Linked DNA regions of Ruegeria pomeroyi DSS-3. The protein of the gene in region 2 binds, or shares a complex with, the protein of the main gene of each other region. Links are inferred from orthologs where the notes say so. Each region holds a gene or a part of one and is shown on either strand. Other genes may lie near its edges.

What was found.
Region 1: the proteins of trxA (region 2) and trxB are in contact, whole or in part, in a crystal structure (PDB 1F6M), measured with the Escherichia coli proteins. The link is inferred for Ruegeria pomeroyi DSS-3 from one-to-one orthologs.

Annotation. Positions count from the first base shown.
Region 1 is NC_003911.12:956,162-963,613, forward strand. The notes cover bases 1,391-4,380. They hold trxB (thioredoxin-disulfide reductase), read right to left. Parts: upstream 3,362-4,380; coding sequence 2,420-3,361; downstream 1,391-2,419. Other genes in these bases: SPO_RS04540 (adenylate/guanylate cyclase domain-containing protein), read right to left, coding at 1,391-1,891; SPO_RS04545 (RES family NAD+ phosphorylase), read right to left, coding at 1,951-2,415; SPO_RS04555 (Lrp/AsnC family transcriptional regulator), read left to right, coding at 3,578-4,078; SPO_RS04560 (Hint domain-containing protein), read right to left, coding at 4,177-4,380. Outside these bases: SPO_RS04535 (bifunctional sulfate adenylyltransferase/adenylylsulfate kinase), read right to left, coding at 1-2; more of SPO_RS04540, read right to left, coding at 194-1,390; more of SPO_RS04560, read right to left, coding at 4,381-4,962; SPO_RS23185 (hypothetical protein), read right to left, coding at 5,304-5,444; peptidoglycan editing factor PgeF, read right to left, coding at 5,713-6,468; SPO_RS04570 (class I SAM-dependent methyltransferase), read right to left, coding at 6,465-7,452.
Region 2 is NC_003911.12:4,088,214-4,095,619, reverse strand. Bases 2,859-5,802 are described here. They hold trxA (thioredoxin), read right to left. Parts: upstream 4,519-5,802; coding sequence 4,198-4,518; downstream 2,859-4,197. Other genes in these bases: addA (double-strand break repair helicase AddA), read right to left, coding at 4,579-5,802; SPO_RS19665 (Lin0512 family protein), read right to left, coding at 3,760-4,110; SPO_RS19670 (Lin0512 family protein), read right to left, coding at 3,386-3,763; SPO_RS19675 (helix-turn-helix domain-containing protein), read right to left, coding at 2,859-3,306. In the rest of the region: SPO_RS19690 (DUF1127 domain-containing protein), read left to right, coding at 1-100; organoarsenical effux MFS transporter ArsJ, read right to left, coding at 173-1,447; SPO_RS19680 (ArsJ-associated glyceraldehyde-3-phosphate dehydrogenase), read right to left, coding at 1,444-2,442; more of SPO_RS19675, read right to left, coding at 2,476-2,858; more of addA, read right to left, coding at 5,803-7,406. UniProt on the Escherichia coli protein: Participates in various redox reactions through the reversible oxidation of its active center dithiol to a disulfide and catalyzes dithiol-disulfide exchange reactions.

The sequences.
Region 1 (7,452 bases), 3.1 Mb from region 2 along the record:
ATGTCGATACTCTTGATCTGTAAGGTCACTGCGTTGAGGGGTCTGTGTTGGCGGTGCAATAGACCCGTGTGCCGCAGATTGTCTAGGACTGCGGCGCAACAAAGGACGAATTGTGCCATTCCGCGACAAATCGAAAGGTTTTTGCTGGTTTCTTGACGCCAGGGCGGAACTTTTCCGGATTTTTTGCCGGATTTCAGGGTTGGCTGGAACTTGGTTCGCCCCTGGTTTGGTCGAGCGATAGCTTTGCCGCAGTGGCGACGGGCAGGGCGGCGACCGGTTGTGGCACCCCGCGCAGCGCGAAACTGCCGAGTTCCAGCGCGCTCAGATCGGCACCCGCCGCGTGCAGCACGGCCTCGGAAATCAGCAGCTCGACCCCCAGCGCCTTGGTTTCGGCCTCGAGCCGGCTGGCGGCGTTGACCGTGTCGCCGATGATGGTGCGGGGGGCATGGCCCGCGGCCCCGATCTCGCCCAGCACCAGCGTGCCCAGATGCAGTCCCATGCCGATCCGTACCGGCGGTGTCCCCTCGGCGGCCAGCGTCCGGTTGAACACTTCGAGTGCCGCGCCGATGCTCCGCGCCGCCTCGATCCCGGCGCGGGCCGAGGTCTGGGCATCGCGCGCCTCGAACAGCGCCAGAAACCCGTCGCCCAGGTATTTGTCCACGGTGCCGCCGGCGCCGATGACCGAGGGCACGATCGCATCGAAAAAACGGTTGAGCAGAAACACCACGTCATAGGGCAGTTGCCCGGTGGTGCGGGCGGTAAAGCCGCGCATGTCCAGGAACAGAACCGCCAGTTGCCGTTCCTGCCCCTGGCTGGCATGGGCGCGACTGCGGCCGCCCTCGGGGCGGAATACGCGAAAGACCGTGGCCGGATCGGTGGGCCGGATCTGGCAGGCCAGCCGCGTATTGGGCGGTGCGCCCACCGCGCGCAGGCTGCGCAGCTCCACCTCCGAGGGGGGGTGCAGCAGGTCGGCCCCTGCTTCGATCACCACGCGGCAGGTGGTGCAGCGCCCCTTGCCGCCGCACAGGGCGGTATGGGGCACGCCGTGGCTGCGCGACATCTGAAGCAGGGTCAGGCCGCGCTCGGACACGATCTCGGGCCCGTCCACATACCGGATGCGCACCGCATTGCGCCGCCGCAGCAGCCTGCGGCCAAGGTGGATGGCCGCGGTCAGCGCCAGCAGCCCCCAGAAAACCGCAAGGCCCAGGTCCTTGACCTGAAACAGCGCACCGAACGTCGCTGCATCGGGCCAGTTGAACGCCTCCATATAGCCCGGTCTCTGCGCATCGTTCGTGAAGATCGCGAACATCCGCCGCCCCTCGGTCAGCAGCCCGGCCAGCGCGAAGGCGGGCACCAGCACCGCCAGTCCGATCATCCAGGGCACCCAGGCGCGCCACCAGCTGGTCAGCCGCAGCCAGAAATGCAGGCCGATACAGCCATGGATCCAGACCACCAGAAGCAGTCCGCTTTGCTGCCAGATCGAGATATTGGGCCACATCAGGATGATGAGATAACTCATCTCGTCATTGACGCCATAAACCTCGTGCGCATAGCGGGTGTGGGTCAGATGCGCGATCAGTTGCAGTGGGATCAGCAGGCCCAGCACGACCTGCACCGCCTCGCTTGCGCGCATGCGCAGGCGCCGCCGCCGTGCCAGCCCGCTCAGCGCCAGCCCGGCATGGATCAGCAGCGCCCCATAGAGAAGGATCGAGCCCACAAGGCTGCGGGTGATCACCTGGCGGGCATCCTGAAATGCCTCCATCCAGGCGGGGCTGATCAGGCCCAGCCCGATATTGACGAAATGAAAGAAGGCATAGGCAAACAGGATCAGCCCGCTTGCGATCCTGAGACGTGTCGCCAGACTGCCCCGCCAGAGTGCGCTTGTGCCCATGCCGCCCGTCTCTTGTGCTCTCACGGTCAAGTGTGTGGGGCCGGGGCCGGGCGGTCAAGTCATGTGGTGGTGATGTCGGTGCCGGGCCAGGGCAGGGGGGCCGTGCCGCCGGCCCGGACCGGGCCCGGGTCGAACAGCACGATATGGCTCAATTCGGGGCGCGAGCGCGAGGAATAGAGCAGCCCTTGCGCCCCCTCGGCCCGGGCCGTGTCGGAATAGGGCCAGCTGGGTGCGGCGGCGCCGGTGGCGCGAATATCCTGCCAGATCTGCGAAACCTCGGGGCGACCGCGCAGATCGGCCAGCCAGGCCCGCGTCACCTCAAGCGGCACGATCACACGGGGTGGGTCCTGCGGCCCCACATAGCGCCGGATCGCGACGCCCGCGCCCTCGGGCGTCAGCGAGGCATAAAGCGCCCATTGGCCGGAATGGTGAAACCGCCCCTCGGGCGCGCGGGCCGGGGCGGTGGGCGCCCCGGCCAGATCGGCGAACAGAATTCTCCAGACGGTGCCGGAGAAGTCGATCACCGGCTCACTCCTGCTCCGCCAGGAACCGCTCCGCATCAAGCGCGGCCATGCAGCCCATGCCGGCGCTGGTCACCGCCTGGCGGTACTTGTGGTCGGTCAGGTCACCGGCGGCAAAGATGCCGGGGATCGAGGTTTCGGTGGTGCCGGGTTTCACGCTGACATAACCGCCATTGTGCAGCTCCAGCACATCCTTGACCAGCTCGTTGGCGGGCGCATGGCCGATGGCCACAAACACGCCCTTGCAGGGGATGTCGGTGATCTCGCCGGTCTTGACGTTGCGCACCTTGACCCCTTCGACACCCAGCGGGGCGTCGGTGCCATAGACCTCTTCCAGCTGGTTGAACCACAGCGGCACGATCTTTTCGTTCTTGAACAGGCGATCCTGCAGGATCTTCTCGGCGCGCAGCTCGTCGCGGCGGTGGATCAGCGTCACCTTGGACGCGAAATTGGTCAGAAACAGCGCCTCTTCGACCGCTGTATTGCCGCCGCCGATCACCACGATTTCCTGTCCGCGATAGAAGAACCCGTCGCAGGTGGCGCAGGCAGAGACGCCAAAGCCCTTGAACTTCTCCTCGCTCTCCATCCCCAGCCATTTGGCGCGGGCGCCGGTGGCCAGGATCACCGCATCGGCGGTATAGGTGGTGCCGCTGTCGCCCTTGGCGACAAAGGGACGCGCCGAGGTATCGAGCGAGGTGATGATATCGCCGATGATCTCGCAGCCCATCGCCTTGGCATGGGCCTCCATCCGCACCATCAGGTCGGGGCCCTGCACCTCGGTATCGCCGGGCCAGTTCTCGACCTCGGTGGTGGTGGTCAGCTGGCCGCCCGGCTCGATCCCCTGAACCAGGATCGGCTCCAGCATGGCGCGGCTGGCATAGACGCCGGCGGTATAGCCCGCAGGCCCGGACCCGATGATCAGAACCTTGGTGTGACGTGTCTCGGCCATGATATCCCCAATGCAGATGGCTGGCGGCGCACCGCCTGTCGAAGAGGGGATATAACCGCCCGGCGCGCGCTCTTAAACCCCTTTGCACATTCGCGTGTGTCGCCGGGCATCGAGGTGTGATCCGGCAAGGCTCGGGAAGAAAATTGCGCATGTACGAAAGATTATTGCGCAGCCGACCGGGGCTGTTATAAGAACCGCAAAAAACGGGAGTTGTTCATGGTCGCGCACCGGCTGGACGAGATAGACCGCAAGATTCTGGCGGAGCTTCAGGCGGATGGCCGCATGACCAATGTCGAGCTGGCCAAACGGGTTGGAATTTCGGCGCCGCCCTGCCTGCGACGTGTTCGCGCGCTTGAGGACGCGGGGCTGATCCGCGGCTATCACGCCGAGGTCAATGCCCGCCAATTGGGATTCGAGGTGCAGGTGTTTGCCATGGTGGGGCTGGAAAGCCAGGCCGAGGTGGAACTGAGCGCGTTCGAGGCGCGCTGCCGCGAATGGCCCTTGGTGCGCGAATGCCATATGCTGAACGGCGAGGTCGATTTCATGCTGAAATGCGTGGCCCCCGACCTGAGCAGTTTCCAGAGCTTTCTGACCGGTCAGTTGCTGACCACGCCCAACGTGGCCAGCGTCAAGACCTCGCTGGTCATTCGCGGGGCGAAGGACGAGCCGGGTGTTCCCTTTGATGTACTCGAGGAACGTTTGAGCCGGTCTGCCTGAAGTCGGCAGGAAGGCGATACCGCCCGGTCATCGGTGGCAGCAAGATCGCTGCCAATGTGCATAACGCCCAGAACACCAATAAACCCATTGCCCTTTCCTCAGGCAGGGATCGCGTCGATTTCACCTTCACCCGCGCGCGCAAATGCCTGCGGGCCGAAATCGGTCAGCTGATCAATGTGGTGGAACAGATTCAAATACAACGAGCGGATCGCCTGGCTGAGCACCCGCACGGCCTGAACGCCGGGGTGATAGGTCTCGAACTGCAACCCGTCGACATTGATGACCGCATGGCGGCGCAGGCAGATATGGAACACCTCGATCGGGGTCGGCGGCGCGGTCTCGATGATCCCCATGCCATCGACGAAATGCTGCACCGGGGTCAGCATTGGCTGGTCGCCCGCCAGCGCGCGCAGGTGGCCGGGTGTCGCCAGCAGCCGGGCCGAGGGGCCTGCGATGACGCCGGACATCGGGCGCTGCATGCCAAAGGCATCCGCCATGATTCGGGTCAGCCGATAGTCGCGACCGGTGGCCGAGACGCGGCCCGGCACGATCACGGTCGAGCCTTTCCAGACCACTTCCTGGGCGGAACCGTCCTGCGTGATCACCCGATCCCCCGGCAGCAGGTCCTCGATCGCCATGGGGCCGCAATCGGTGTCGATCAGCGAGCCGCGCGAAAAGGCGCAGAACGCGTCCTCGAACAGCGGCAGGGCCGGCGCGATATGGCGGGTCTGAACGACATTTCCGTTTTCCAGCAGGGTGCTGACCTCGTAACGGCGCATCTGCGGGCGCGGCTGGGGGCCGCGCAGCGCTGCCGGATCCTGCAACAGGGGACTTGTATGGACAGCATTACGCGCCGCCCTGGCGAGCGAATGGGGGATAGACATGGCGATATCGGCCCTTTCCTACTTCGGGTCGCATCTGCGTCGGCCCCCACCGACGACGTCAGACGGACAAGATGTCCTCATCTGAATCGACGGAAACATGCGGTGAAACGGATCAAATTGTCAAAAAATCAGACAGGAAAACCCGGTTTCCGTGGCTAATGCAGCGTTCCCCTCAGAACTGTTTCCAAATGGACGCGCTAACGTCCAAACTCGTTAATTTGCCCCCAAGTCCCGCCCCGCGATACGGCGGGGCGGGCTCTTGTGCCGGGCCGGTCAGGGGCAGCGTCCGGACCCGGGTCCTCGGAAAGGCAGCGAGCGGCCCTCCGCGACTAATCTCTTGATCAGGCCGATTTTGCCTTGATCTGTGCGGCATTCCGGCGGGCGATCATCGCCGCCCGGCGCGCGCCACGGGCCCAGGGCATCTGCACTTCGGTCTTTGCGGCGGTTGCAACTACCGATTTCACAAAGCGCGTCTGGGTCATGGTCTTGCTCCTGCCTGAGTGCCGACTGTGCGGCGTCATGTTTCTGCTACCGTCGAATGTGCCAGCAGTTTGGGGCAGGTCTGGGGCGCTTCCTTGAAAAATGAGCGACAATTCGGTCTTGGTTAGCGCGGGGTTAACAGCACCTCACGCATGCGTAACGTGCTTATATGTATCGGGAAAATTCTCGCCCGATCTCTGGCACAACGTCAGGCTGTGGCAGGTGGGGCCAGAATGTGGCGAAACCGGCCCGCCGTGCCCGCTGCCGTCCTCACAGGCGAATGGCAGAGATCAACCGCCCGTAATCGGCCTCGCGCGCGTGGGTTGCGCGGCGGTAGGAATAGAATCGGTCGGCATCCGAATAGGTGCAATGACGCGTCCATTCCGCCTGGCCGCAGCCCGCCGCGCGCAGCCGGTGCAGGCCATAGGCGGGCAGGTCGAACAGCATCCGATCACCGGTGCCATTGGCAAAGAATCGGCTGTTGTCCATGTCCTCGGCCAGGAAATCGTCGAGGAATTCCGGCCCGACCTCATAAGCACGCTGCGAGATGGTGGGGCCGATCACGGCGGTGATATCGGCACGGCTGGCCCCCAGCGCCTCCATTGCGTCCAGCGTCGCCTCAAGCACCCCGTCGCGGGCGCCGCGCCATCCGGCATGGGCGGCACCGATCACCCCGGCCTCGGGGTCGGCAAACAGCACCGGCTGGCAGTCGGCGGTCAGCACCGACAGGGCCAGGCCCGGTGTCGCGGTGACCAGCGCATCGGCGCGCGGCTTGTCGTTCAGCGGCCCGGTGACGGTGACCACATCCGGCGAATGCACCTGATGCACGCCGACCAACGCCTCGCGCTCGACCTCCATCGCCTGCGCCACGCGCGCCCGGTTGAGGATCACCACGTCGGTCTGGTCAGAAGAGCCCGAGCCGCAGTTCAACCCGGCGAACACGCCCGACGAGGCGCCGCCCCTGCGGGTAAAGAACCCGTGGCGGACAAAGGACAGGCTGTCGGCGGTGAGGATTTCCAGCGTCATGGTTCCAATCCGGGTGGTGGGGTGGCGTCCGAGGGATAGAGGCCCAGCACCTTGAACAGGTTTCCCATTTCCTCGGGATGCGTCAACCGGCGATGTGCGGTGATCAGCCGATCCAATGCCGCTTCATCCGCGTGCCGCGCCAGCGCCTGTGCCCGCTGCGCGATGCCCAGGCGCTCCAGAAACACGCCCTGGGTGCTCAGGCGGCTATGGGCGCAGCCAGCGGCGCGGGCGGTCATGGCCAGCACTTCGAAATCCACATGCGCGGTCAGGTCGGCCTGACCGGGATCGGCCAGCGGGTCGGCGGGGGCATGGTTGCGCAGCGCCTGCACCGTATCGCCCAGCGAGCGCCAGTCGCCGTAATCGACGATCAGCGCGGCGCCGCCATCGGCGGCGATGCGGCTGGCAAGTTCCGAAAGGATAAGCCCGGCAGCGGGGCACAGTTCGACCAGATCGCCCTCGCGCGTGTCCTCCAGCCGATGCGCCAGCGCCGGTTGCAGCGCCTCGGCGCCCAGCCCCCAGCACAGTGCGCCATCCCGCGCACCGACCAGACGCTCGCGCCAAACCGCGCCCGCGCGTTGGAACTGCCGCACCGGCAAGGCGTCGAAAAATTCGTTGGCAACCCCGAACAGCGGCCCCGCGGGCAGGTCGCTTACAGTGTCGCACCACTGCGGGTCATGGCCAGCCAGCGCCTGCGCCTGGGTTGCGCGCAGCACCGGCGAGGCCTCGACCAGCCAGAGCCGGGCGGCTTCGTGAAATCCGGGCACCGCGCGGGTGGCGCGCAGGGCGTCGGCCATCAGCGTGCCGCGCCCGGGCCCAAGCTCTACCAGGGTAAAGGGCGCGGGCCGCCCCTGATCCATCCAGGCCTGGGCCAGCGCCAGCCCGATCAGCTCGCCAAACATCTGGCTGATCTCGGGCGCGGTGGTGAAATCGCCCGCCACGCCCAACGGGTCGCGGGTGGTGTAATATCCGTATTCGGGATGCAGC
Region 2 (7,406 bases):
CTGGAACGACTCGCGCCGCACCCGCAAGGCGCTGTCGGTTCTGACCGACGCCCAGCTGGACGACATTGGCCTGAGCCGTGCCGACATCGCCAAGATCTGATCCTTTCCCCACGGATCGACGTTAGAATAGCCGCTCGTGTTTCGGGCGGCTTTTTCTATTGTGGGCCTTGGCTCAGGCCGATCTGGGGGTCGGTGCCACCTGTAGCCGACCGGCGGCCAGCGCGCTGAGCGCCACCATCACCGCCGCGGTTCCCAGGCAGGCGGGTACCCCGCCCAGCTGATAGGTCAGCCCGGACAAAAGCGTGCCCAACAGCCGCCCCGCCGCATTTGCCATATAGTAAAACCCCACATCCATGGTGACCCGCTCGTCCTTGGAAAAGGCGAGGATCAGATAGGAATGCAGCGAGGAATTGACGGCAAAGAGTGCTCCAAACACCAGCAGGCCCGATACCAGAACCGCCGTCAGCCAGGGCTGTGGTCCGCTGGAAATCAAGGTCGCGCCCGTCAGAACTGCGGGAACAAGGGCCAGCCAGGCCGCCCAATGGCGGGCGGCTGCGATCAACCCGTCCTCACCCCGCGATGCGGCGCGCAGCAGGCGCGGGGCCGAGGCCTGTATCGCGCCATAGAACACGATCCACCCCGCCATGAAGCTGCCGATCATGAAGAACGCGGCGCGGTTGCCCGCCTCGCTGCCGTCGGACAGGACCGCGTAGAAATAGACCGGGATGCCGACCACGAACCACACGTCGCGGGCGCCGAACAGGAACACCCGCGCCGCCGAGAGCCAGTTGATATTGGCGGATTTGGAGAAGACCTCGGAAAACTTGGCCCCCTTGCGGCCCTTGGGCAGGCCGGCAGGCATGGCGACCAGCACCGCCAGCAGGATCACCGCCAGGATCGCCGCCATGCCCAGTGTTGCAGCGGTGAAACCGGCGAACCCAAGCAGAACGGCGCCCAGAAGGAACCCCACGCCTTTGACCGCGTTCTTTGACCCTGTCAGCACCGCGACCCAGCGAAACAACCCGTCGCCCTGTTTTGGCGCCAGCAGTTTGACCGCCGATTTCGAGGACATCTTGGCCAGGTCCTTTGCCACGCCGGACAGGCCCTGCACGACCATGACAAAGGCCACCGATGTGGCAATCTGCCAGCCCGGATCCAGTTGCGACAAGGCCACCAGCGCACCCACCTGAAGCGCCAGCCCGGCATAGAGCGTGGCCGCCAGCCCGAACCGCGCCGCGATCCAGCCCGCCGACAGGTTGGTGACCATGCCCGCGACCTCGTAGAGCACAAACAGATAGGCCAGCTGCACCGGGCTGAAGCCCATCATGTGGAAATGCAGCAGCACCAGCATGCGCAGGGCGCCATCGGTCAGCATGAAGGCCCAATAGGCGGCGGTGACAGCGATATAGGCCGACAACCCGCCACGCTCGGACGGGGCCCGGGTCACAGGCTGTCACCCACCATGATGGCCACATCGACCAGCCGGTGAGCATAGCCCATCTCGTTGTCATACCAGGCATAGATTTTGACCTGGGTGCCATTCACCACCATGGTCGAGGGCGCATCCACGATCGAGGATCGCGGATCGTTGGTGTAATCGGCCGAGACCAGCGGCCGCTCCTCATATCCCAGGATGCCGTTCAGCGGCCCCTCGGCCGCGGCCTTGAACAGCGCGTTGACCTCTTCGGCGCTGGTGTCGCGGGCGACTTCGAACACGCAATCGGTGATCGAGGCATTCAGCAACGGCACCCGCACCGCATGGCCGTTCAGCTTCCCCTTGAGTTCGGGATAGATCAGCGTGATCGCGGTGGCGCTGCCGGTGGTGGTGGGGATCAGCGAATTCAGCGCCGAGCGCGCCCGACGCAGGTCCTTGGCCGGGCGGTCGACGATGGTCTGGGTATTGGTGACATCATGGATCGTGGTGATCGAGCCGTGCTTGATCCCGACCCCTTCGTGCAGGACCTTGACCACCGGCGCCAGGCAGTTGGTGGTACAGCTGGCGGCGGTGACGATCCGGTGGCGCGCAGGCTCGTAGATATCGTGGTTCACGCCATAGACGATGTTTGCCGTATCGCCATCTTTGACCGGGGCCGAGACCACCACCTTTTTGACGCCCGCATCGAAATAGGGGGTCAGTTTCGCTTCGGTCTTGAAGACGCCGGTACAGTCGATCACCACATCCACCCCATTCAGCGGCAGATCCTCGATCCGGCGGCTGGTGTGGACCGGAATCCGGGTGCCGTCGATGGTGATCGACTGGTCATCCCAGCCGAATTCGGCCTGCCAGCGCCCATGTACGGTGTCGAATTCCAGCAGATGCGCGAACATCTCGGGGCTGCCCACCGCATCGTTGATCCAGGCGATTTCTGCGCCGCGCTCCAGCAGCGGTTTCAGGGCCAGCTTGCCCATACGGCCAAGTCCATTCAGTGCGTAAACGGTCATGATAATTCCTTTGAAAAATCGGATCGGATCGGGTCAGGCCTCGCGGCCCAGATCATCGACCGCGCGTTGCAGGGAAATCCGGTCAAGCTGCTCGAAAGGCAGGTTAGCGAATGCGCGAATGCGGTTTCTGAGCGTGCCATAGACCTGCTGAAAGGCGAGGCTTTTCTGCGCGCCATTGCCCTCGGCCTTGACCGGGTCAGGCATGCCCCAATGGGCCGAGATCGGTTGCCCCTGCCAGGCCGGGCATTCCTCGTTTGCGGCGCGGTCGCAGACGGTAAAGACGAAATCGAACTTCGGCGTCTCGGGGGTGGTAAATTCCGCAATATTCTTGGCGCGCAGGCGGGTCACGTCATGACCCTTGGCGCGCAGCACCTCGACCGCGTGGGGGTTCAGCTCGGAATAGGGCCTGGTCCCTGCTGAAAAGACGTTGAACCGGTCACCGCCTTCGTCCCGCAACAGGGTCTCGGCAAAGATCGAGCGGGCGGAATTGCCGGTGCAGATGAACAGGACATTGAAGGCCGGGTGGGTCATGAGTGGGCTCGTCGCGAAGTTGGAAAGATCGGTTGGCGCGCACAATTCAGGGCGGCCCCGGCAGCAATCCAGGAACAGCCCATTCATCGTCTCACGCATCCCGTCCATATCCACCTGGTAAAGCAGCGAGGTGCCCTCGCGGGTCTGGGTCACCAGCCCCACCTGCACCAAAGCAGAAAGATATGACGATAATGTGCTGGGCTTCACATCCAGCGCGGTGCCGATTTCACCGGCGGCGACGCGGCCCGGATAGCGCCGCATCAGCAGGCGGAACACGGCGAGCCGTTGCGGGTGCCCAAGGGTGGACAGGCGGAGGGGAATCGTTATTTCCATATTTCGCGTTTTATCGAAATAAAGGATTCGCACAAGCCCCTTTGCGCTGTCCCTCCTGCTCACGCTCGGCTGAGGGTGTTCAGACCGGATCGTTCCGTGTCAGCTGATATTTGCCCGCAAGGGAGGGCAGGTACGCCTCGATCGCGGCAGTTGCCACGACATGGTGGGTTCCGGCATCCGGGTCCGCCACGTCCAACCCACCCAGCACCGCGCACACCGTGGCAACCCCACGCGGCAGTTCGGCGGCGACGGCATCGCAATCGACCTGATCAGGTCGCTGCACGCCGATAGTCACCTGCACCCGCATCTGTCCGTGATCGATCCCCAGTTTCGAAAACAGCGTGATCGAGGAATGGTGCAGAGCGTCCTGAACCGCCCGTCGCGCCGCCTTGGTATAATCCTGACCATAGAGGTCATTACCTGTGCCCATCTCAAGGATCATCCGATGATCGCTCATCCCACCGCCTCCATGTCAAAGGAAACGACGACCGCCGCATTGGCGATGACCGTGCGTCCGCCGCCCTGCGGCTTGTCGATGTCCAGCCCGCCTTGCCGGACCGTTATATTGGGCTGGCCATAGGGAAACACTGCCGCCAGCGCTACGTTATCCACCGCCTCGGGCCGCTGCACGCCAATCTCGGCATCGACGATCATCGCCTCTTTCGGAAAGCCGAACAGCTCGGCCATGTTGACCGAGTTGTGCCACAGCGCGTCCTTGAGAGCGCGCAGCGCCGCCTCGGTATAATCCTCGCGCCTGAGCGAACTGCCCATGCCGAATTCCACCAATACGCGCGTCTTAGCCATTCTGCCTCTCCTGCCATCGCCCGTGATCGGAACGAAAAAGAGGCGCCCGATGCGGGGCGCCTCTTGGTTCATACCGTGAAACCGGCCTCAGATCGAGCTGTCGATCCAGTTCTGCAGCGCCGCTTTCGGCGCCGCGCCGGCGCGGTTCGAGACGACCTGACCATCCTTGAAGATGAACAGAGCCGGAATGCCGCGCACGCCCATGGCGGCGGCGGCATTGGGGTTGCTGTCCACATCGACCTTGGCGATCTTCACCTTGCCGGCATATTCGGTTGCCAGCTCTTCCAGGGCGGGGCCGATCTGTTTGCAGGGGCCGCACCATTCGGCCCAGAAATCCACCACTACGGGGATGTCCGAATTCTTGACTTCGGCGTCGAAGGTTGCGTCGGTGACGGCTACGGTGGACATGGACTGTCTCCAAAAAGGGATGCACTTGGGCCGGAAAGGTAGGTTCCCGATGGGGGGAGGTCAAGATATCTGGATGCGACCCAGGGCAGCGGCCACAAGATCGTGAGGCAGCCACATGATCTGCGCGGTGCGAGTCCAGAGGATACCGGTGCGGATGGTATGGCCGGGATAGACCTGTTCCAACGCGTAGGCATAGGCGCCCATCTGCCGCAACAGCCCCTCGGGGCAGGCTTCGGGCCGGGCGGGCACCACCGCGTTGCTTTTGAAGTCGACGACGCCGATTTCACTATCACCGATCAGCAACCGGTCGATCACTCCGTGCAAGCGCCTTGCCCCCAGCGGCGCGGTAATCGGCACCTCGGCCAGGGTGCCGGGGGCAAAGATTTCGGCCAGCGCCGGAGAGTTGAGCACGCCGCGTGCCTCGGCAAGCAGATCGTCGCGCAGCAGGGCATCAAGATCGGGCAACAGGCGCCGCGCATGATCCTGCCAGCCCGCCGGATCGGTGCCGGGCAGATGTTCCAGCAATAGGTGCAACTGGCTGCCGCGCGCCTTGGCGGCTTCTTCGTCCTGACCGGCCTCGCCGGGCAGGGCCTTGGCGCCGCCCAGATCCGAGGGCGCGATGGTCTTGACCGCCGCCACGGGCGCAGGCGCCGGGCGGCTGGCCCAGTCCGGCGGTGTCTCGGCCGTATAAGGCGTGGCGCGTTCCTCGACCAGCGCAGGCGCGGTCCAGTCGCCATGTTCCAGCCGCAGGATATCGCCCTCGGTCCCGGTCGCCCCGGCCTCGGCCATCGCGTTCGCAACCGCCTGGTACCAGCTGTTGCCATCGCTGCCCAGATCGCCTGCCGCCGCCACGATCAACCACTTTTCCGCCCGTGTCAGGGCCACATACAACAGCCGCAGCCGCTCGTTCATCTCGCGCGACTGCGCCGCCTCGCGCGCGGTCGAGAGCAGCGCCGGAGAGCTGTCGCGCGGCACCCGCCACAGCGGCGTGCCTTCGGCCAGCATGATCTCGGCATCACGCGGTGCGCGGCGCTGGGCGGTATCGGGCAGGATCACGATGGGTGCCTCCAGCCCCTTGGAGCCGTGCACCGTCATCACCCGGATCATGTCGCCCACCCCGGTCATCTGGCGCTTGATCTCCAGATCGTCGGTCTGCATCCAGACCAGGAACCCGGTCAGGCTGGGAATGTCCGATCGTTCATAGGCCAGCGCCTGGCTGAGCAGGGCGTTGATCCCGTCCTCGGCCTCGGCGCCCAATCGGCCCAGCAGTTTGCGGCGCCCGTCATGCCGGGTCAGGATCCGCTCAATCAGGTCATAGGGGCGCAGGAAATCGGTCTGTCCGCGCAGGTCGTCGAGCACGGCCAGCGTTTCGGCAAACTCGGCCCGGCGCGCCCTGAGAGCCGCCCACAGGTAGCGTTCGCTTCGGCGATGCGCCAGATCGAAGAGCCGCTGTTCGCTCCACCCGAACAGCGGCGATTTCAAAACCGTGGCCAGCGACAGGTCGTCCTCGGGCGTGGCCAGAAAGCTGAGCAGGGCGGCCAGGTCCTTGACCGCCAGTTCGGCCCCGACCTTGAGTCGGTCGGCCCCCGCGATGGGCAGGCCCGCCGCCTTGCAGGCGCGGATGATCTCGGCAAACAGGTCGGATCGGCGCTGTACCAGGATCAGGAAATCTCCGGGCCGGACCCGCCGCCGCGCAAAGGTGCCGGGCGTTTCTCCGTCGACCGGGATGGTTTCGCCCCGGTCGATCATTTCCCTGATCTGCCCGGCGACCCGTTCGGCCAGGATCACCGTGTGATGGCGCGCGCCGGGCCGGTCCACCGGATCGGTCCAGTCGCCGTCCTCCTCGTCCTCGACCTTGTCGATCAGCGGCCAAAGGTCGACACGCCCCGGCAGGTCGGATTTGAAGGCGCGGTGCAACGACTCTTTGCGGAACCCGGCCTGTGCCCGGTCCCGGAACACCAGATCGACCAGCCCAAGGATCGCGCTGGACGAGCGGAACGAGAATTCCAGCGTCAGATCTTCGAGGTTAGAGCCTGAATCGCGCAGCTTGCGCCCGAATTCTCCCTGCATGCGGTCAAACGCGTCCGGGTCGGCGCCCTGAAAGGAATAGATCGACTGTTTCTTGTCGCCGACGACAAAGATGGTGCGCTCGACACCCGAGCGCGCGCCTTCGCCGCTGGTGAATTCCTGCGCCAGCTTTTCGATCACGTCCCATTGCTCGGGGCTGGTATCCTGCGCCTCGTCCACCAGGATATGGTCGATGCCACCGTCAAGGCGGTAAAGCACCCAGGCCGCGACGCTCGGATCGGTCAGCAATTGCCGCGCCTTAAGGATCAGGTCGTCAAAGTCGAGCCAGCCGCGCAACTGCTTGCGGCGGTCATATTCCGGCAGGAACACGGCTGCGAACCGGTGTAGCGCCAGCGATTTCTGCGCGGCAGCCAGCGCTAGGCGCTGGTCGCGCGCCGCCTCGACCCGCAGCATCAGCGCCTCGAGCTGCGGCATCTGCCGGGCCAGCGCGCCCTGGCGCAGCCCCTTGGTGGGAAAGCTGTCGATCTTGGCCGAGAACGGTGATTTAGCGCTGGCGCCGGTCAACAGCACCTGTTCGAGCACGATCAGCCCGTCGAGCGTTGGCCGGGTAAAGGCGGCAAGCCGCGCGGCGGCCTTTTGGTCATTGGAACCGCTGCCCATCAGCGCAGGCAGGAGGGCACGGATCAGTTCAACCTCGCCCCCCAGAAAGACCGAGGAGAGCAGCGCCTGGGTGTCGAACCCCTCGGGCAGATCGAACAGGGTCAGCAGCCCGGCCCAGTCCAGCGGTTGGGCAAAGGCCGCGCGTTGCTGGCAGATGGCGGCGGTCAGACTGGCGAAATCCGTATCGGTGATGTGGCGGG